3 regions of the Xenorhabdus entomophaga genome follow, and region 3 is predicted to be linked to each of the others. Evidence: predicted binding sites of a transcription regulator. Region 3 holds the regulator's gene; each other region holds the start of a gene.
The links. The regulator PurR, encoded in region 3, represses purine synthesis genes. The targets are predictions, from matches to a motif close to CANGCAAACGTTTGCNTG.
Positions count from the first base shown of each region.

Region 1 (7,864 bases), on a different contig from region 3:
GGACTAGCGGCTTCTGGCCTTCAATGTCTAAATGGAGGATATAGAATTTATCAACTGACAGGTGCAGGGAAGGAAGGGGGTGAGCATGTTGCTTGGTTAGACTCACAAGGTTGGTATATTACAACTACAACTATATTAGATACTATATCCTTGGCTTCTGGGGCAGCTGCGTTAAGGGAGTCATTTAAAACTTATAAGATAATGAGAACCGCTTCTCCTCGTAAGGCATCGGAATGGTTGAAAAGTATGCCGAGGCATGAGAGAAAACGGTTAACTGAAGAAATTATGCGATACAATAATCCAGGAATATCTAATCAAGCTATTAAAAAAGCGATAGCGCAAGGACAGTATATTAAACGTTATCCTACAGAGCAGATACAAAAGGCATTGCGAAACCATTTGAGAGATTCCCTCGTTGCAGCAAGTGGATTTGTAGGTAGTGGAATGACAGGAACAATCAGAAATCCAGAGAATATATTGAATTCAGGTAAGTATATTATTGGTACAATTTACTCTATTGCTTACGAAAATCAGGCTAGTTATTTATCTGAACACTTTTAATAACTATATTAATTATATGGATGTGTTGATTGTGATGATGATTTTATGAATATAAAAGATTTTGTTTTAAATACAGAGTTTAAAAAATTCTTGGATAAAGCCAAGGTGTTGGAAGTGAAAATAAAGAATGCTGATCCTACACTAGAAGATATCACTTTGGATGAGCTAAGTTATAAAAAATACTTTTATTATCCTAGTAGATTTAAAATAGGTCTTATAATATTTTTTATTATGATCGTTTATATGGCTTTTTTCTCAGGTGCAGCGGTAGCTATACCTGATTTGTTAGTCAATAATCCTAGCTATGAAATAAAATCTATTTCTTTTGTTTTATCATTAATAGTGAGTGGGTTGGTTTCGTTTTCTCATCTTGGTTTTACTTTAAGTGGATATTATTACGGCGCTGTCATTCAACGATATTTAAACTCTGTTGTATTTTTTTATAGTTTAGCTATGGCCCTCCTTAGAGGAGTATCTAGTGCTGTTGGATTTTATTTCCTTTTTATCGCCTTATGCTGTCTTTTTATCAAATTGATATTGAACAGCCAGTATTATATTGGTTTTCTATGGATGAGGATATGTACTAGAGCTAATCGTATTCTCTTTAAAAATGAGCTTGATAAAATAAAAGGACTTAATAAAAAACAGCTAAGGGAATATTCAAGAGTAATGAGTCTAGAAAAACGTAAAAAAATAAGAGATAAAAAAAGAGCAAGTCAGTCAGTGGAAAAATAGAAATAAACGGGAAAGATAATATGAATTTAACGAAAATGCTAACTAATAACCAATTCAAGCGTCTTCTGAGTTTTAATAGAAACATTGAAGACAGAATCAAAAGCGCTGATTCTTCTCTTACTGATATTCTTTATGTTAAATACAGAGTATTACTGTCAGCATCTCAGAGAACTACACTGCTTTTGGGCTTGGCATAAAGTGATTAGAAATAAATAAGAGGTACAGAGCATGGTGGCTCGTACCTCTTATTGTTGCTAATTAGCCAACTGATTAATGGCATTTACTTCTTCTGGGCATCGCAATTACCGCAGCAGTCACCAACAGCAATGTACCTGCCGCCATCAGTACTGACAGAAATGAGTGATTGAAGGCCTGTTTTGCCGCATGGATCAACGATGAAGCTGCGTCTCCTTGTAATCCTTCTGCGGCGATAAGGGCTTCATCAATGCTGTTTCGTGCGAGATCCGATAGGCCCATATCAGCCGGAAGGGTGAACGATGCAGAATAGACCGCTACCATCAGGCTGCCTAGAACAGCGATTCCGAGCAAGCTTCCCAGTTCGTAGGCGACTTCCTCAATAGAGGCGGCGGTGCCCGCGTTGTCTTCTGGCGCATTGAGCATGATGGAGGTAGAAGCGGCTGTCATTGCGGCACCGATACCAAATCCAATCACGCTAAATGCAACAATTTGCACGAACATACCGGACTGTAAGCTGACGAGATAGCCAAAGGAGCCAAGCCCGGCGAGGGCGAGAGAAAGCCAGATGATCCGCCCGGAACCCCATTTTGGTATAGCAAGCCCTGCCAAAGGACCGGCAATAAAAGAAGCGATAGGAATAGGTAAGATAAATAGCCCAGCTTGCAGAGGAGAAAATCCCATAGCGAGTTGAAAACGCTGGCTAACAGCAAGCTCTGTACCCACCAATGCCGCCGTGGAAACAAAGGCTGCGATGACTCCTACAGTAAAAGTACGGTTGCTGAAAAGCTTGAAGTCGATCATGGGGGTGGGTGAATTTAGCTGTCGGCGAATAAAAATAGTAGTAAAAATAAGTCCGATAGCGCCGACGGCTAACGCAGTTGCCAGTGACGGGGCTGGTTTACTAATTTCCTTGATGGCATAGGTAATGCCAACTAAGCCGATCATGATTTGCACGGAAGCAAGCAGGTCGAAAGTATGTTCTGGATTGCTCCGGCTTTTTTCAATAACGATCAGGGCGAAGCCAAGTGCGATGATAACGATCGGAACATTAATCAGGAAAACTGAGCCCCACCAATAATATTCGAGCAGGAGCCCGCCGATGACAGGGCCAAGTGCCGCGCCTCCCGAAGCGACGGCAGACCAAATGCCGATGGCCAGTGCTCGTTCGTCTGGGTCTTCAAATGATTGGCGGACTATCGCGAGTGTCGCTGGCATCATCATGGCAGCGCCAAAGGCAAGAATAACACGTGCTGCGATCAGCGTATCTGGGTTGGGAGAAAATGCCGCCATCAGCGATGTGAGGCCGAAAATCGCTAACCCGCTGGTAAAGAATTTTTTGGCCCCGAAACGGTCACTCAATGCTCCCATCGCGGGAAGCAGGCCCGCAATCGTTAAGGTATAGGCATTCATGATCCACAACTTCTCAGAGGCAGAAGCGCGTAAATCATGTGTCAGCCGTGGTAAGGCCGTATAGAGAACAGTCATATCAATAACAACGAGGAAAAGCGCACTGGAAATGATGGCTAGCACAAGCCAGCGAATATTTGATCTCATAAACTCACCAATGTGGTTCGGAGACAAAAGCCCGCCGAACCTTGACGAAATTGTTGCCAGTTATTATAAATACATACGTATTTAATTAAAAGGAAGTAGTATGGGACGACGCAAGAAAATTGATCGAGAAGTTTTGTTGGATGCAGCAGAACAAATTGTTACGACACATGGCGCAGCGGCTCTTACCATTGATGCACTGGCAAAGGCCGTCGGTATTACCAAAGGTGGGGTGCAATACAGTTTTAGTACCAAGGATAATCTTATTGATGCAATGTTTGAGCGTTGGGGAGCGAGTTATGATGAACAATTCCATAAAATGGCAGGCGATCATCCTCAACCGTTAACCGCAGTGCATGCACATATTGAGGCGACTATGCGATCTGACGAAGCCTCGACGGCAAAAGCCGCCGGATTACTGGCCGCGTTGCAACAAACGCCTGAGCATCTCAAATCAACCCAAATTTGGTATCGCGAACGCCTTGCGGGTTTGGATACGACGACTGAGGAAGGCCGTCAGGCACGTTTAGCCTTTTTAGCGACGGAGGGCGCTTTTGTTCTGCGCTTCTTCGGCCTAATGGATATCGGAGAAGATGAATGGAAAGATATCTTCAATGATATTCTTGCTTCTCTGCCATCCAAAGTTTCTTCTGAAAACTCAGTATCTGACAAAGAGTAACAGTCTGTTTCATCAATCTTTAAATACATAAGGGCCTGCCTGGGTAGGCTCTGACACGTTGTATTGTTTTTTGTTCGGATAAGTTAAAGAGACATCATAACGAATAAAATATCGCCATTCAATGAATCTCCTCAAGAATCATAATGTTACTTAACTTATTGATTAGTCATGCCGCAAACGTTTTCTTTTTTCCTCATTTCAGGGTAACGATTTATATGTGTTTCCTGTAGGATAAGTCGAAAACTTCGTTTTTTAGGAAACAACATTACATGAGCACAATAACTTCTGGCTCTGCGAATAGTCAGGGCTTGCTTCAGCGCGTGTTTAAATTAGAGGAACATGGCACGACAGTTCGTACTGAAATGATCGCCGGGCTGACGACTTTCTTGACCATGGTTTATATCGTCTTTGTGAATCCACAAATTTTGGCCGTGGCGGGGATGGATATTAAAGCAGTATTCGTTACTACCTGCTTAATTGCCGCAGTTGGCAGCATTATGATGGGATTAATAGCGAACTTACCCGTTGCTGTTGCTCCCGCGATGGGGCTGAATGCCTTTTTTGCCTTTGTCGTGGTTGGCGCGATGGGGATCTCATGGCAGGTTGCAATGGGCGCGATTTTCTGGGGCGCAGTGGGATTGTTGATTTTAACTATCTTCCGTGTGCGTTACTGGATGATCGCCAATATTCCATTAAGCCTGCGGGTGGGAATTACCAGTGGGATTGGCCTTTTTATTGCGATGATGGGGCTGAAAAATGCGGGCATTATTGTGCCAAATCCCGACACGATCGTTTCCATTGGCAATTTTGCTTCCCATAATGTCCTCTTGGGTACACTGGGCTTTTTCATTATTGCCATTTTAGCGGCCCGTAATTTTCATGCTGCGGTGTTGGTTTCCATTGTCGTGACAACCGGCATCGGCTTTATGCTGGGGCATGTCGAGTATCATGGAATTTTTGACCTGCCACCCAGTGTGATGAGCGTGGTGGGTAACGTCGATGTGAAAGGGGCTTTAAATATTGCTTTAGCGGGCGTTATCTTCTCGTTTATGTTGGTTAACCTGTTTGACTCTTCCGGCACATTGATTGGTGTGACGGATAAAGCAGGCATTGCGGACAGCAGTGGCAAATTCCCGCGAATGAAACAAGCCTTGTATGTGGACAGTATCAGTTCGGTAGCGGGTTCTTACATTGGAACTTCCTCGGTGACGGCCTATATTGAGAGTTCCTCCGGGGTTTCTGTGGGTGGTCGTACCGGCTTGACGGCGATTGTCGTCGGTATTTTATTCCTGCTGGTGATGTTTATCTCTCCGTTAGCGAGTATGGTGCCTGCCTATGCCACAGCGGGAGCGTTGGTTTATGTCGGTGTTTTGATGACTTCCAGCCTGACACGGGTTAAATGGAATGACCTGACTGAATCCGTACCTGCATTTATTACAGCCGTGATGATGCCATTTAGTTTTTCTATTACTGAAGGTATCGCGTTGGGTTTTATCGCCTACTGCGCCATGAAATTGGGAACAGGTAAATGGCGTGAGATTGGCCCTTGCGTCATTGTTGTGACGTTATTGTTTATCTTGAAAATGGTGTTTGTGGATGCCCACTAAACATGGTTGAGATGAAATAACGGGTCAATAATCTGAAATCCCGTAATTAATACGGGATTTCTATTTAAAATACAATTAACCATCTTTACCACGGTGTCCATCATGCCCACCGTTTGAGCCGCCTTTACCACCTTCTCCTCCTTTACCACCGTTAGAATTATGGCCTGTACCTCCATTCCCACCATTACCGCCATTGCCACCGTTACCGCCACTGCCACCATTTCCACCACTACCACCGTCGCCACCATTACCGCCACTGCCACCATTGCCGCCGCCAGATGCGCCGTTGCCGCCGTTACCCCCTGATTGCCCTGGATATTTCCCATCCCCACCGTTACCTCCATTTTTACAATTACTATTAGGTATTCCATCTTGACCATTTTGACCATGCTTTCCATCTAATTTCTTACAATCAATTATGTTTATAGTGGATTTTTTCTCAGACTCAGCATGTAATGATATAAAAGGAAAACTGAATATAGATGCAGTCATGATTATTATGCTTAATTTCATAAGTATTCCTTTTCATGATTTTTTAATGGGCTTACTCTTTGTAGGAGCTATTTTTAATAATTGGGATTTAATGGTTTCAGATGATTTTTGGTGTAACAGGTTTCTTCACGTAGTAATATTACACTGGCTTATTTAAAATGTGTTAAACGAACTTTAAACGAATATGTAACTATATTTAATGACAAGATTAATTCATATTATTTTGTTTTTTTTGACAATCAATCTCATAAATTCAATTGCTGTTTTTTCTCAACAAGAGTTTTTGGTTTAATTCTATTTATCTATTTGGCAAAGTATGATTGCTGATGTTTACATAGGATAAAAAATATGAAAAAAAGGACGGGGATTGTTGCGCTTTTTGGTCAGGCCAGACGAATACTCTTTATCAACAGGCTTGAGCCTGACATGAATATTGTCAGGCTTTTTTTGTTGGATGGTTGGTTATTGAATATTTTTCGGTGCGACAAAACCAATACAGACCGTTTGTGTTTCAGCGCTGGGTTGGGCCTGAAAAGAGAACGCTTCTTTATGGCTAACCGTCAAGGCAGGCCATTCCTGAAGAGTATGTTGGAATTTTTCTTCTTCGCAGCTCTTGCCTCGTTCCCCTACCAATAATGCCCCCTGATCTACGATATCGTTCTCTTTGATATGACGGTTATAGATATTTGGCGGTGCACCCTTATTCAATTCCCAAGGCTGTATCGTTTTTGGGTGGTAGTGACTATAGAACGTCAGCCATTCATGCAGATATTCTCCGCCAACATAGCGTAAAGGTGTTGGGTACAGCTCATTCCAACGTTGATCAAGTTGGCTGGTAAACGTTTTTATCCCCACAAATTTTTGCCCGGCATTACGAACATTTGCCATCATTACGCTGGTATAGCCAATCAAAACTAACACACCGAACACGGCCAATCCCCGTAACGTACTTTGCAGAGATTTGCGGGGATATACCGTTATTGATCCCACCAACAAGGCGGGGGCAACAATCATAAAAGGCTGTACCCACTCAGTCATGCGCCCGCCCTGATTGAAAGAGAACCAGCCATAAATAATCAGTAAAGGCAGTAGGATAACGATATTGACCAGCGCATTAGACTGCTGTTTGGGCCAGCCAATCCGGCCGTCCAACAGGTAAATAATCACACTGACAATGATCAATGGATAGAACACAGAGAACATTGCGCGGGTGGTATGTAGATTGAATCCTTTCTGAATTTGGGAATCTACCCATTTAAATGCGGCAAAGTCGTTATGCACCAGCCACCAGACATTCGGTAATACCAGCGCGAACCACAGCACAAGGGCGAGATAAAACATCGGTTCCCGATAGTTGCGGCGCACTTTGGGTGTGAACAGGGAGAGCAAAAAGACAGAACCGACAATGGCAAGTGAAGAATATTTCCCCATCGTTGCCAGCCCGGTGGTGAGCGCAAACGCCAGCCACCATTTGGGATGATCGTCAATCGCACGCAGGAAAAACAGCAGAGACCACGGCCAGAGCATGACCAAAAGGTAATTATCATTGTAAGGAATGATATCGAAATTAATGATGCCTGACAGGTTCAGCGTTAACATGGCAAGCCATGCCAGTACAATATTGCCTGTTAGCCGAAAAGCGAGCTGCCAGACACCAAGCATACCAATGGCAATGGCAACAAAGTGGGTGAAATACCAATAAAAGCTGAGAGAGATATTGCTGATATGGATAGTCGGGAGCATTATGGCACCGACTAGCCACGGGTTTTTTGGTGAGCCCCATTCCCCATTTATACCCCAGTTTAACGCTTCTACAGCGTCATAAGGAACGGTGGGATCGAGAGTATAAGTTGCGATTACCCATAAAACAGCATAACCAGTGACCCAAAGATACAATGGTATGCGGTAAGAAGAAGTATCAAAAAAACGCATGGTGATTCATGACCATAATATTTGAGTTAAATATTCCTAGAATATTAGCTGAACTTTAGACGATAAGTGAATGACATTGGATGTTATAGGTAGTTTCTGTTAGATTCCG
Region 1 covers NZ_JBBMXH010000030.1:7,537-15,400, reverse strand. Annotated here, with positions in the region: gene AAC854_RS08345 (hypothetical protein) at 1-561, shown strand, start outside; gene AAC854_RS08340 (hypothetical protein) at 607-1,296, shown strand; gene AAC854_RS08335 (MFS transporter) at 1,567-3,048, opposite strand; gene AAC854_RS08330 (TetR/AcrR family transcriptional regulator) at 3,149-3,724, shown strand; gene AAC854_RS08325 (NCS2 family permease) at 3,994-5,331, shown strand; gene AAC854_RS08320 (hypothetical protein) at 5,407-5,844, opposite strand; gene AAC854_RS08315 (glycosyltransferase family 39 protein) at 6,286-7,755, opposite strand.
Region 1: the regulator PurR is predicted to act here: its motif matches at 3,895-3,912, upstream of AAC854_RS08325 (NCS2 family permease).

Region 2 (7,864 bases), on a different contig from region 3:
TTAAACGGCTATCGTCTGCGTGGTACCAATGCTCGTGATCTGGATGGTACTATCCTTGCGACTGGTTTCCCGTTCAAAGCCAAACAGCACTCCATCCCTTACATGAATGTACTGGGTAAATTATTTGATCGTTGCGCGGATTTCCGTCGCACAGGTTCCGCCGCACTGGATATGGCTTATGTTGCTGCCGGGCGTGTAGATGGTTTCTTCGAAATTGGCCTGAAACCATGGGATTTCATGGGCGGTGAATTGCTGGTACGTGAATCCGGCTGCATCGTTACCGATTTCGTCGGTGGTCATAACTATGTTAACTCCGGCAACATCGTTGCAGGTAGCCCACGTATTGTTAAAGACATTTTGTCTGAAATGCGTGAAGAATTAACGGAAGCACTGAAGCGTTAATTCGTTAATAATTATATAAATATAATTTGAGCAATGTTATTTTCAGGGCACCTAATTGGTGCCCTTTTTTTATCACCAAACATTTTAATTAATGTGCGTGAGCTTCAACTTTTGGCCGCAGAAACAGAGCTGGTAATGCAACCAAAGCCATCACCCAAAATATGCCATTACTGATGTGTTCATACATAAAGCCAGCAATCACACTCATAACAGCAATCCCTCCTCCCATTGCCAAAGCGGAGTAAGTCGCCTGCAATCGGATGATTTCATTTTCCTTTCTGGCTCCGATAAAACGCATTGCTGCTAAATGGCAAACGGTAAAAGTACCACAATGCAGGATCTGAATAATAATCAGCACGGGTAATTCCGTTGATATTCCCATTAATCCCCAACGAATCACACCACAGATACCGGATAGCAATAACAGATTACGTGCACTCCAACGACGGAATAACTGTTTGCTGAAAGTAAAAACGAGGACTTCTGCCATAACGCCTAACGACCAGAGATAACCAATGGTTGATGGCGAGTAACCTGCATTCTCCCAATAAATAGTGCCAAAACTATAATAACCCGCATGTGCGGCCTGCAATAGCGTTACACAGACTAAAAATTTCCACACAGATTTTTCAGACAAAAGTTCTTTAAAAGAGACGGTATTAGTATTCGTGGTCTTCTCTTTACCAACTGGCATAATGGCGGGTTTCAGCATCATCCCCAATAGCATGACAGTAATACTGAAAATCAGGAAAGCGAGAATGATATGGTGTGTTCCAAACATATCTTTGCCAATCCAGCCATTCAGACTGTCAAATGACATACTCCAGCCAATGTCGAGGCTACTGATTGAGAAATTTATTCCACTGGCAGACATTAATATACCAGTCAGCGCAGAGCTGATAATAAATGCAATCGAACCCCAGACTCTTACCTTGCCGTAATCAAAAGTAAATTGTTTTTGCCATGTTCCTGCCAACGCATCTGATAAAGGCACGAGTGGCGAGAAAAATAAGTTAAAACCTATCATGACAAAGAAAAGCCATAGCCAATGGCTACCAAATACAAAGCCAACCGCAAAAAGCAACGTCAGCAATGAAAGAAATCGCAACGCTTTAATTAATTTCGATGGATCTTTTACCCTAGGAGAAATAACCAGACTACCGATAAATCGGGCAACCAGCCCAACACCCAGCAGTATTCCTATCATTGAAGGCTCAATGCCTTCACCTTTTAGCCAGGCAGCCCAAAAAGGTAGAAAGATACCGAAAGAGAAAAAATAAGTGAAATAACCTAACCCTAGCCAAAATGTTGATGGAATAACCATCCAAATACCCTCATTTCTCAAATACAAAAAAACCCGCTCAAAACTAACGTTATGAGTCGGGCTTATTACTAAACTACACTTTATTTTTAATTATGCGTAAACCGGATATTTTGCGCAGATGTTCAAAACTTTCTGCTTAACGCTTTCAATGGTTGCTTCATCATTGATGTTATCCAGCACATCACACATCCAACCTGCCAGCTCACGGGTTTCTTCTTCTTTAAAGCCACGGCGGGTAATTGCAGGTGTCCCGATACGAATACCAGAAGTCACAAACGGGCTGCGCGGATCGTTAGGCACACTGTTTTTGTTAACCGTAATATTGGCACGCCCCAATGCAGCATCAGCATCTTTACCCGTAATATCTTTATCTACCAGATCCAGCAGGAACAGATGGTTTTCCGTTTCACCTGAAACAACTTTGTAACCACGTTGCAGGAATACTTCAACCATAGCTCTCGCATTTTTAGCGACTTGCTGTTGATAGGCCTTAAACTCAGGCTCCATTGCTTCTTTCAGTGCAACAGCTTTACCCGCGATGACGTGCATCAGTGGGCCACCCTGAGAACCCGGGAAAACAGAAGAATTTAGCTTCTTGTAAAACTCTTCATCGCCGCCTTTCGCCAGAATCAGGCCACCACGCGGGCCAGCCAGAGTTTTGTGCGTTGTTGTTGTAACAACATGCGCATGAGGAACTGGGTTTGGATAAACACCAGCGGCAACCAAACCCGCTACGTGAGCCATATCAACGAACAGATAGGCACCGATTTCATCGGCAATTTCACGCATCTTCGCCCAATCAACAACACCGGAGTAAGCAGAGAAGCCACCGATGATCATTTTTGGTTGGTGTTTTTGCGCTTGGGCACGGATATCGTCGTAATCGATTTTACCTTTTTCATCAATGCCATAAGGTACGATGTTATAAAGTTTGCCGGAGAAGTTAACTGGAGAGCCATGAGTCAAATGACCGCCGTGTGCCAGATTCATCCCTAAAACCGTATCGCCGGGTTTCAGCAGTGTCATGTACACCGCGGCATTAGCCTGAGAACCTGAGTGCGGCTGGACGTTTGCATAATCTGCACCAAACAGCTCTTTTGCACGGTCAATCGCAAGTTGTTCAACCACATCAACATATTCACAGCCACCGTAATAACGTTTACCCGGATAGCCTTCCGCATACTTGTTAGTGAGCTGAGATCCCTGAGCCTGCATAACTCTTGGGCTGGTGTAGTTTTCAGAAGCAATCAATTCTATGTGTTCTTCCTGACGACAAACCTCCTGTTCCATCGCCTGCCACAGTTCGGGATCGTAATTCGCAATATTCATTTCACGCTTTAACATTTGGTTCTCCTGACTCAGCTACTTCTCTAAAAAATACCCCTGAGGGCCAGAATGCCACACAGTGTAAACTCTTTTTACCAAATGAGATAGTCTTGACAAGATAATTTACGCAAACGTTTGCATGATGCGTTAACAAAGCATTGGAGGCTGAATAATTGACGATAGAATCAACAATTTTCAATTTATCAATGATATTTGTGATCTCAATCAGCGTTTCTTTTAATACAAACTCTGAATTTTTGATTTAAATCAATATGATCTTCTTTTCTCAATTGAACCTATTCCCAAACGCTATAAGTTGCATTTAAAATGCAAGTTATAAACTCCAGCATCATTTGAGAACAATTCAGGAGATCCCCATGCTAGATAGTCAGGTTATCGCAACCATAAAATCCACCATTCCATTAATCGTTTCTACAGGCCCCAAGCTGACTGCGCATTTTTATGAACGTATGTTCAATCATCACCCTGAATTAAAAGATATTTTCAACATGAGCAACCAGCTCAATGGTGATCAGCGTGAAGCGCTTTTCAATGCCCTTTGCGCTTACGCTGCTAATATCGATAATCTGTCTGCTTTATTGCCAGCAGTAGAAAAAATCGCTCATAAACACACGAGCCTGAACATTAAGCCCGAGCATTATCAGATTGTAGGTACGCACTTACTGGCGACAATTGACGAAATGTTCCATCCTGGTGATGAAGTTCTCAGTGCGTGGGGAAAAGCCTACAATGTGCTGGCCAATGTCTTTATCAACCGAGAAGAAGAAATTTATCAAAATGGTGAATCTCTGGAAGGCGGTTGGCGTGAATTACGTCAATTCCGTGTTAGCCGGAAACAACCACAAAGTGATGTTATTACCAGTTTCGAGTTTGTTCCCGTTGATGGTGAAAAGGTCATGGATTACAAACCGGGGCAATATTTAGGGGTTTATATAGAAGATCCTGCTTTTGAGAATCGTGAAATTCGCCAATATTCTCTGACCGCAGCACCAAACGGCAGCAATTACCAGATTGCCATTAAGCGTGAATCGCAGGGCAAGGTTTCAAACTTCATGCATGATAAAGTACAGGAAGGTGATCTCGTGATGCTGGCAGCGCCACGCGGTGATTTTTTCCTTGATGTCCAGCATGACACACCCGTTACGCTGATTTCAGCGGGTGTAGGTTTAACGCCAATGATGAGTATGCTACAACATCTGCATAATCAGCATCATGCAGGAACAGTGAATTGGTTCCATGCCGCAGAGCATGGCGGCTATCATGCCTTCTCAAATAAGGTAAATGAAATTTCTCAATCCATGCCTAATTTGCATTCGCAGGTTTGGTATCGCGAACCACGAGATACAGATCAGAAAGGCATACATTATCAGCATACCGGGTTTATGGATCTTTCTCTCGTAAAAGAATTAATCGCAGTAGAAGGAATGCAATTCTATTTCTGTGGGCCAGTCGCTTTCATGCAATTCATTGCTAACCAACTTCTGGCAATGGGTGTTGATAAACAACATATCCACTATGAATGTTTTGGCCCACATAAAGTGATCTAACACAGCTAACTGCAACACATTAAGCGATAACAGTGACAAAATGGGAGAGGTTACAACTATCTCCCATTTAGTTTTAAATAGCTTCTTCGTCCTGTTCACCAGTTCGAATACGTACCACACGGGCAACATCGAAAACAAAAATTTTGCCATCACCGATTTTGCCGGTTTGTGCAATTTGCATGATTGTCTCGACACAGGTATCAACAATATCATCCGGTACGACAATTTCTATTTTGACTTTTGGCAGAAAATCCACCATATATTCTGCACCGCGATACAGTTCAGTGTGCCCTTTCTGGCGACCAAATCCTTTTACTTCTGTCACGGTCATACCAGTGATACCCACTTCAGCCAGAGCTTCACGCACATCATCCAGCTTGAAAGGTTTGATAATTGCATCAATCTTTTTCATGAAGTTTTCCTGTTATTACCAGTTTTTACGCCCGAAACCAGAAGTAATCGGGTAGCGACGATCTTTGCCAAAATCACGTTGTGTAATGCGGGGGCCGATAGGTGCCTGACGGCGTTTATATTCATTGATATCCACCAGCCGGATCACCTTGCGAACAATGGCTTCGTCAAAACCTTCAGTAACCAAGTCAGCTACTGATTTGTCTTTTTCGACATACCCTTCAAGAATAGCATCCAGCATGTCATATGGAGGCAAGCTGTCCTGATCCAGTTGATCTGGTGCTAATTCCGCAGAAGGTGGGCGATCAATCACACGCTGAGGAATAGCCGGAGATACTGTATTACGGTATTTAGACAGTGCAAATACCATAGTTTTAGGGACATCTTTCAAAGCATTAAAGCCCCCTGCCATATCGCCATACAGGGTTGAATAACCGACTGCTGACTCGCTCTTGTTACTGGTCGTCAGCACCAAGCGGTGACGTTTGTTCGATATCGCCATCAAAATAACGGCACGGCAACGGGCCTGCAAATTTTCTTCTGTCGTATCTTTTTCAGTTCCGGCGAACATAGGCTCAAGCTGTGCCATGAAAGCATCAAACATGGGTTCTATGGATGCGATGTCGAATTCAACACCCAGTAACTCCGCCTGTTCTCTGGCATCATGAATGCTCATTTCTGAGGTATAACGGAATGGCATCATGACTGCCTGCACATGATCTTTACCCAAAGCATCCACGGCAATTGCCAAAGTCAGACCAGAATCAATCCCGCCAGATAAACCAAGCAATGCACCTTTGAAGCCATTTTTCCGCACATAATCACGCACGGAGAGAACCAGTGCCTTATAGATTTGTGCGAGTGGCGGCAATTGAGGAATGGGGTTTGCCATAGGTTCAATTTTCATGTCATTAAAACGACACTGTTCGATCTGCTCTTCAAAGGCGGCCATACGATGCGTAATTTCACCATTTGCATCAAAGACTTTCGAACAACCATCAAAGATAAGCTGATCCTGCCCACCTACCTGATTAAGATAAATGATAGGGAGTTGAATGCGCTGACTGTGGTTTCTAATTAATGTGCTGCGAATATTGGGTTTTTCACGATTGTAAGGGGAGGCATTAATCGACAGGATAATTTCTGCGCCGGCTTGTTTCAGAGCATTAATTGGTGCATCAAACCATAAATCTTCACAAATCAATAAGCCCAGGCTATATCCCTTGAATGGTATAACACAGCGTTGATCACCCGCCTTGAAATAACGCTCTTCATCAAAGACACCATAATTGGGCAGTAGCTGTTTGAAGTAACGAGCAACAATTTCATCTTTCCAAAATAGGGAAAGTGCATTGTAGAGTTTTCCATCTTGTTGCCACGGATGCCCGACTAAAATACCAATCTGGGAACTCGCTTCCTGCAAACGTACCAACTGCTCACGACAACGCTGGTGTAAATCGGGACGGAACAGCAAATCTTCAGGAAAATAGCCAGACAGCGCCAACTCAGAAAACATAACCAGATCAGCACCTTTTTCTTGCTGTTCTTGTACTGTCTGCAACATGCGCTCGCAGTTGCCTTCAATGTCTCCCACCAGCCAGTTTAACTGGGCAAGAGCAATATTAAGAGTACGACTCATAGAATGTGGCTCTCCTAGGCCATAATTCATCTCTCTGTCTTATTCAGAATTAAAGACAGACAATATAGATAATTTCTATTCAGTGTAAGAATTTCCGGAATAGCAGGAAAGTTATTCCTTAAAATCGTTAGCGTCCAGCTCATGACGTGCCAGCAATTTATAAAATTCAGTCCGGTTACGCCCTGCCATGCGGGCAGCATGGGTCACATTGCCTTTGGTCATTTGCAACAATTTGCGCAGATAATTCAGTTCAAACTGCCCGCGAGCTTCTACAAATGTCGGCAGCGCCGTATTTTCTCCTTCCAATGCCTGCATAACCAAAGCATCACTAATAACCGGAGCCATCGTTAGCGCCACACATTGTTCTATAACGTTAACCAATTGACGAACATTGCCCGGCCAGCTTGCTGCCACCAGACATTTCATGGCATTAGTGGAAAAACTACGAACAAAGGGTTTATGGCGCTTGGCTGATTCCCGCAACAGGTGATTGGCTAATAAAGGAATATCTTCCGCACGTTCATTCAATGCAGGAATTTTCAGGTTAACGACATTCAACCTGTAATAGAGATCTTCACGAAACTCATTACGCTGCATTGCTTTTGGTAAATCACGGTGGGTGGCAGAAATAATTCTGACATCAATGTCTATATCTCGGTTGCTTCCTAATGGACGAACCTTCCGTTCCTGCAAAACTCTCAATAATTTAACTTGCAGCGCCATCGGCATATCACCGATCTCATCAAGGAATAAGGTTCCCCCCTGAGCTGCTAAAAATAACCCTTCCCGGCTACTGACAGCACCAGTAAATGCACCCTTGGCGTGACCAAACAGTTCAGATTCAAGCAACTGCTCAGGTAAGGCACCACAGTTAATGGCAATAAAAGGTTTCTTCGCTCTTGGGCTTACCCGATGGATGGCTTGGGCCAATACTTCCTTACCGGTTCCGCTTTGCCCATTAATCAAGACGCTGACATCAGACAGGGCCACCATTTTGGCCTGTTCTAACAGACGCAACATTAAGGGGCTGCGCGTGACAATCTGCTCACTCCATTGCCCATCTATAGCCGGCGTTGACAATTCCAGAGCATCATCAATAGCTTTATAAAGTGCATCACGGTCAACAGGTTTAGTCAGGAAACTAAATACGCCTTGCTGGGTTGCTGCCACTGCATCAGGGATAGAACCGTGAGC
Region 2 covers NZ_JBBMXH010000006.1:35,540-43,403, reverse strand. Annotated here, with positions in the region: gene suhB (inositol-1-monophosphatase) at 1-402, shown strand, start outside; gene AAC854_RS02035 (3-phenylpropionate MFS transporter) at 491-1,726, opposite strand; gene glyA (serine hydroxymethyltransferase) at 1,817-3,070, opposite strand; gene hmpA (NO-inducible flavohemoprotein) at 3,430-4,620, shown strand; gene glnB (nitrogen regulatory protein P-II) at 4,694-5,032, opposite strand; gene AAC854_RS02015 (NAD+ synthase) at 5,048-6,670, opposite strand; gene glrR (two-component system response regulator GlrR) at 6,782-7,864, opposite strand, start outside.
Region 2: the regulator PurR is predicted to act here: its motif matches at 3,177-3,194, upstream of glyA (serine hydroxymethyltransferase).

Region 3 (7,864 bases):
CGATTTCGCGGCTACTATCCTGTTGTCATTGATGTCGAAACTGGTGGTTTTAATGCGCGTACAGACGCTTTACTTGAAATTGCTGCAGTCACTTTAAAAATGGATGAGGAAGGCTGGCTGATGCCCGCTGATGCACTGCATTTCCATGTTGACCCTTTTGAAGGTGCTAACCTTGATCCTGCTGCTCTGGCATTCACAGGCATTGACCCCACAAATCCCTTGAGAGGAGCAGTCAGCGAATACACTGCATTGCATGCTATTTTCAAAATGGTTCGCAAGGGTATGAAAAACACTAATTGTAACCGTGCAATCATGGTCGCCCATAACGCCAGTTTTGATCATAATTTTGTTATGGCAGCCGCGGAGCGTTCCGGGTTAAAGCGCAATCCATTCCATCCATTCGCGACATTTGATACTGCGGCCCTCAGTGGGTTGGTTCTTGGTCAGACGATCCTTGCCAAAGCTTGCATCACTGCGGAAATACCGTTTGACAGTAATCAAGCACACAGCGCGCTTTATGATACCGATCGAACTGCCCTGCTATTCTGTGAGCTCGTTAATCGCTGGAAACGGCTTGGTGGCTGGCCATTACCTTCCGCAGGTACTGCTGACAGCGAGTCTTAATATATTAATTCAGATACATTAAGCCCCACTCCTATTATGGGAGTGGGGCTACAGAAATAATTTATCATTCCGACAAATTATTCACTTATTTATTCTTGTTCACGGTATTTGTCAGCAGTTTCTTTGATTAAAGCCTGTAACTCACCGCGCTGGTACATCTCAACAAGAATGTCACAACCGCCAACCAGTTCACCATCAATCCACAACTGAGGAAACGTTGGCCAATGCGCATATTTAGGCAATTCAGCACGAATATCTGGGTTTTGCAGAATATCCACATAAGCAAAACGCTCGCCGCAGGCAGATAACGCCTGAATTGCCTGTGCAGAGAATCCACAGCTCGGCAATTTAGGAGAACCTTTCATGTACAGCAGGATTGGATTCTCACTAATTTGGCGTTTGATTTTTTCAATGGTTTCTTCAGTTGTTGTATTAGTAACTGTGTTGGTATTGGTATTTGTATTCATAGTCGTCATTTTTGCTTCCTTAAACTGCAAGTGCCATTCATCAGCATCAGAAAAGTTTGATTCAGAATACCACTTTCTACTCTGATTTTTCTACCGCGAACTTTCCATGGCAAATTTTTGCCATGATTTACAACAAGTATTCATCAGGTATTTTTATCCCAATTAGCCATATTAAGTTCATGTTATAGTTCAGTTCTGCGCCAGTTCGCAGCTAAGTAGCATCTTTTCTTCTGTTATTTAGCAAAAAAGTTGTTAAGATAATTATCAAAACAGCAACATGATAATAAGCTTAGATTTGCTCTGCCCATGATTCAGTATCTAAGTCATGGTTTACAGAGCCAAAAACCCGATATTAAAAAGGAGCATGCAATGTCTTTTGAATTACCAGCATTACCTTATGCCAAAGATGCCCTGGAACCACACATTTCTGCAGAAACTCTGGAATATCATTACGGCAAACATCACAACGCTTATGTTGTGAATCTGAATAATCTGATTAAAGAGACCGAGTTTGCCGGAAAATCCCTGGAAGAAATCATCAAAACATCTGAAGGTGGCATTTTCAATAACGCAGCACAAATCTGGAACCATACTTTCTACTGGCATAGCCTGTCACCAAATGGTGGTGGTGAACCAACCGGAAAAGTGGCCGATGCTATCAACAGTGCTTTCGGTTCTTTTGCTGAGTTCAAACAGCAATTTACTGACGCTGCCCTGAAAAACTTTGGTTCTGGCTGGACATGGCTGGTCAAGAAAACTGACGGCAGCCTCGCTATCGTTAATACTTCTAACGCAGCAACCCCACTGACAGGCGAAGATAAGCCAGTTTTGACAGTTGACGTTTGGGAACACGCATATTACATCGATTACCGCAATGCGCGTCCTCAATACCTGGAGCACTTCTGGGCCTTAGTCAGCTGGAAATTTGTTGAAGAAAATCTGGCTTAATAAGATTAATTCTCGTCCCAGTTTGAAATAACAAGGGCAAGTGCACCTATTCACCACATTATGAACAGGTGCACCTACCCTTAAACAAGTGATGTTATACCTCAATTCTTTTTCTCGAACTCGATCAGATAAGGCAAAGGCTTCCCAGAAAAACAATCATGATTAATGCACTGCTGGCAGCCAATAATCCCAACTTCAGATCTGTGTCCATAGACTATCCTCAACGTGAAAATTAAGATATCTCAATACCATAAGTTTTAGATGGTTATTTATCGCATTATCTAAAAAACTAGACTGTAATTCTTGAACCATACTCTTTATAACATCGATTATTACTTTCACTTTTGAGCTAGATCAGACAAAATTCAAGGTTCATCGCTAAATTATTGCCAACGACCACTCTATATATAAATATATTGGCAAACGCTTAACAAATATCTATATCCAATAGATTTCAGGTTGCAAAGTGACACTAGCTAGAGCAATCAACTATGTGGCAGCCTGAAAAATGAAGGGTATATAAATTTAGACCATAAGGTCAGGAGTCCTTTTTATCATGGCAACGATTAAAGATGTGGCTAAACGCGCTGGTGTTTCGACCACAACTGTATCCCATGTTATCAATAAAACCCGCTTCGTCGCCGAAGATACAAAGGCTGCAGTTTGGGCTGCAATTAAGGAGCTGAATTATTCTCCCAGCGCCGTTGCTCGCAGCTTGAAAGTTAACCACACCAAATCCATCGGATTATTGGCAACATCAAGCGAAGCCCCTTATTTTGCTGAAATCATAGAATCTGTTGAAAATAGCTGCTATAGCAAAGGTTACACGCTGATTTTATGTAATTCTCATAACAATCTTGATAAGCAGAAAGCTTATCTCGCAATGTTGGCACAAAAACGCGTAGATGGTTTGCTGGTAATGTGTTCAGAATATCCTGAACAGCTTTTAGGTATGTTGGAAGATTATCGTAATATTCCCATGGTAGTTATGGATTGGGGAGAATCCAGAGGGGATTTTACTGATGCAATTATTGATAACGCTTTTCATGGTGGTTACTTGGCGGGTCGTTACCTTATTGAACGCGGCCATCGTGATATTGCATCTATTCCGGGACCGTTGGCAAGAAATACCGGGGGCGGGCGTCACCAAGGTTTTCTCAAAGCACTGAAAGAAGCCAATATCACTATTCGGGACGAGTGGATTGTACAAGGTGATTTTGAACCTGAATCCGGTTATCAGGCCATGTGTAAGATCCTGAACCAAAAGCATCGCCCAACGGCTGTTTTTTGCGGTGGTGATGTTATGGCAATGGGGGCAATTTGTGCAGCCGATGAATTGGGATTACGCGTTCCACAAGACATTTCTATCATCGGTTATGACAATATTCGTAATGCCCGCTATTTTACACCGGCATTAACAACCATCCACCAGCCCAAAGAACGTTTGGGGCAAATGGCCTTCTCAACGCTATTGGATAGGATCATTAATAAGCGTGAAGATGCACAAACTATTGAAGTCCATCCGCGTCTCGTTGAGCGTCGCTCCGTGGCGGATGGACCTTTTATCGATTATCGCCGTTAATAGTTAATTTTCCTGCAACCACTCAGCATTAAGTGTTTCACTATCTCCAAGATAACTAAGTAACCAACTTAATGCTGGTGAATGACATTCTTCTGACCATGTTAAGCAACATGGGCTGTCAGGCAGTGGTTGTTCAAGTTCCAGTGCAATCAGCTTTCCTTTACGGATCAACGGCAGTGCACGATGCTTGGGCACCATCCCGACACACAATCCATCCATCAGGCAACTCAATCCAGCATCCCAATCAGGTACAATCAATCGCCGTTGGTTATCCAAAGCCCATGTATCGCGTTTAGGTAAGCTGCGAGAAGTGTCTTCAAGACACAAACTGGAATAACGACGGATTTGATCATCGTTCAGTTTTCCCGATATCTCAGCCAGTTCATGTTCAGGGCTGGCGACACACAACCAGGGCATGAATCCCATATCCCTAAAGCTATATCGCTCACCGACAGGAGAGGCACGTGTCGCCCCAATGGCAACATCCACCCTCTCATCTACAAGAGCATCCCATACACCATTAAAAACTTCAGGATAGATAAACAATTCAATATCTGGAAAATGGCGGTAAAAATCCAAAATCAACTGAAGTGTCCGCTCCGGCTTTACAACTTGATCAACCGCAATACTGAATTGTCCCCGCCATCCATTGGCTACTTGCTGGCACTGGTGTCGGGTGTGTTTCATTTTTTTGATAACTGATCTCGCCTCCTTGACAAAAATAATTCCAGCCTCAGTTAAATCCACATCACGATGACGCCGTTCAAATAAAGGTACTGCCAGCCATTCTTCAAGTTGTTTTACCGTATAGCTGATAGCGGAAGGTACACGATGAAGCTCTGATGCAGCAGCGCTAAAACTTCCTGTTCTGGCAACAGCATCAACAACTTCCAGAGAGTATTCAGACCACATATATATTCCTTTCAATTTTTTTCACAATATGGTGCAAATATTACCGTTTCACAAGTAAAAATCATGCCATATAAAATAAGTCGGGTATCTCCTTATCAATTACCACGTCAAGTTATTAACACTATTTATTAACATCACTTATTAACACCATTTATTAATATTATGGCAACAAATAAAAACTCAACTTCATTCATGTTTTATCTCGCCGGCCTGAGTATGCTCGGCTATTTGGCTATCGATATGTATCTGCCTGCTTTTGATGCAATGAAAGCAGAATTAGGTACCTCAGAAAACGCCATTAGTGCGAGTCTCAGCATTTTTCTTGCCGGCTTTGCCTTTGCACAGCTTTTATGGGGACAATTATCTGATCGCTTAGGCAGAAAACCTGTTCTTATTATCGGATTATCTCTGTTTTCCATTAGCTGTTTAGGTATGCTCTGGGTAACGGATGCCACACAATTGCTGGTACTGAGATTTATTCAAGCAGTTGGCGTCTGTTCTGCTGCGGTTTCCTGGCAGGCTCTGGTCGTCGATAGATATGATACAGAGCACGCTAAACGCGTCTTTGCTATGATCATGCCTCTGGTTGCCCTTTCTCCTGCCCTCGCACCTTTATTAGGTGCATGGCTATTGATCCATGATGGTTGGAGAATCATTTTCTTTGTTTTAATGATAGTAACTCTCTTACTATTAATACCAACACTTTGCCTGACCAATAAGTTCAATAACGTCGAAGTAACCACGGATAAGAAGACAGTTTCTTTCCTTACGTTACTAAAATCCCCTGTTTTTAGTGGAAACGTATTGATTTATGCTTCTTGCAGTGCTGGTTTTTTTGCCTGGCTGACTGGCTCACCTATCATTTTGAGTAATATGGGTTATGATCCTACCAATATTGGCCTAAGTTATATTCCCCAGACCCTGGCATTTATGATTGGTGGTTATGGTTGCCGTATCTTGCTGGAAAAAGTGAAAAGCGAAACAGTATTCCCGTTTCTATTGGTGGGTTATGCTGTCAGCATGATCATTATTTATTTGATTTCCATATTAAGTGAACCTTCATTTATGGCTATTCTTGCTCCTTTTTGCTTTATGGCCGCAATGAATGGAGCTTCCTACCCTATTGCCGTGGCAAAAGCTCTTTCGGTCTATCCTAAGAACAGCGGTAAAGCTGCTGCATTGCAAAATGCCCTTCAATTGGGTCTTTGTTTTGTTGCGAGTTCATTTGTGTCTGTATTTATGAAATATCCTCTCTTGTCTACAACAACAGTTATGGCTCTTACTGTTGTTCCAATGGCAATAGGTTATTGGCTCCAAAAGAAAAATGCGGAAGAAAACCACTAAACATAAATTAAACAATTTCTCAAAAAAATAATAATTAAGAACATTATTATCTAAAGGTTACAGCATTATGTGACCTTTAGATGATTGTTTAAATACCATTTCACTCATATACTCATACCTATTCTTTATTCTAAAAACTCGGAATTTGAGGTTTTGTAGGGCATTGAAGCTCTTCTTAAATTTCAAGGTAGATAGGCAATTTTTTTAGTTTAATATCTATATTATTTCTAACAATCCATTATGGCTTGAACATAATAAAAGTCAGCTACAAAACGATACCTCAAAATTCCATCGCACAAATGTTGGAGAGTATATGAGTTCATCTTTCGTTGAAGATAAAAAAACAATAACGGATTCCTGGCATAGAATCGCCCATGAATTGCTTCAAGAAGCTGATATTGATATCAATGGCAAACGCCCCTTCGATATACGCATTAAAAATCCTGATTTTTATAAGCGAGTATTGAAAGAAGGCTCTTTGGGACTGGGTGAAAGTTATATGGATGGCTGGTGGGAATGTGATCGCCTTGATATTTTCTTTCATAAAATATTACGGGCTGGTTTGGAGCGTCGTATCCCCAAAAATACTAAAGATATTTTGCAGATAATTATCTCTCGTATATTTAATTTACAATCTCCAAAACGAGCCTGGATTGTCGGTAAGGAACACTATAATTTAGGTAATGACTTGTTTACCCGAATTCTTGATCCTTATATGCAATATTCCTGTGGTTACTGGAAAGATGCCAATACTCTGGAAGAAGCCCAATCCAATAAACTCCGTCTTATTTGTGAGAAACTACAACTAGCTCCGGGCATGACTTTATTAGATATCGGTTGTGGATGGGGTGGTTTAGCTGCCTATGCTGCAGAAAATTATGGAGTATCTGTTACTGGTGTAACAATTTCAGCTGAGCAACAAAAATATGCTCAGGAGCGCTGCAAGGATCTAGATGTAAAAATTATCCTTGAAGATTACCGAAACCTTAACCTTCAATTTGATCGCATTGTTTCTGTTGGCATGTTTGAGCACGTTGGTCCCAAAAACTATGACAATTATTTCCAGATAGTGAAACAGAACCTGAAACCTGATGGTCTTTTTCTTCTCCATACCATTGGTTCTAATATCAATAAATCTGGTACCGATGCGTGGATCACCAAATATATTTTCCCCAACGGTTGCTTACCATCGATTTCAAAAATAGCCAAAGCGACTAATAGGAAGTTTGTCATGGAAGATTGGCACAATTTTGGCGCAGATTATGACCTGACTCTTATGGAATGGTATAAGCGCTTTACTGCAAGCTGGCACGAAATAGAACATAACTACAGCCCGCGTTTCAAACGGATGTTCAGCTATTATTTGAATGCCTGTGCAGGTGCATTCCGTGCGAGGGATATTCAACTCTGGCAAATCGTATTTAGCCCGCAAGGTATTGAAAAAGGATTGAGAGTACCCAGATAGAAATTTACTTCATCGCTCAGGTCCGAGAAGCTACAGAAATTATATTTCTGTAGCTTTCATGTTCAATTCAGGGCTTCGCCACAAAAACATTTACCACAACTTGATAATATTTATTGTTCTTCAGGTTGTGACAACAATTTTTCCTGTTCTTTCTGTGCCATCACTCGTTCAACGGTATCCACAATCGCTTGAGTTTGTGGATCAATCTCAATGTTGACCTTTTGACCAAGGCGTTTTTTACCTAGTGTCGTACGCTCCAAAGTTTCTGGGATCAAGTGAACACAGAAACGGTTATTCACAACGTCTCCTATTGTCAGACTAATTCCATCAATGCCAATAAAACCTTTGTGCAGGATATATTTCATCAATTGTTTATCGTGGATCCGAAACCAAACTTCATGATTATTTTCTGAAGTGAAGATCTTGGCAATTTCTGCTGTCGTAATAACATGACCAGACATCAAATGCCCGCCAATTTCATCGCCAAATTTGGCCGCCCTCTCCAGATTGATTAAATCCCCG
Region 3 covers NZ_JBBMXH010000025.1:13,566-21,429, forward strand. Annotated here, with positions in the region: gene rnt (ribonuclease T) at 1-624, shown strand, start outside; gene AAC854_RS07380 (Grx4 family monothiol glutaredoxin) at 714-1,100, opposite strand; gene sodB (superoxide dismutase [Fe]) at 1,461-2,039, shown strand; gene purR (HTH-type transcriptional repressor PurR) at 2,596-3,621, shown strand; gene punR (DNA-binding transcriptional activator PunR) at 3,625-4,533, opposite strand; gene punC (purine nucleoside transporter PunC) at 4,696-5,877, shown strand; gene cfa (cyclopropane fatty acyl phospholipid synthase) at 6,191-7,342, shown strand; gene AAC854_RS07410 (riboflavin synthase subunit alpha) at 7,453-7,864, opposite strand, start outside.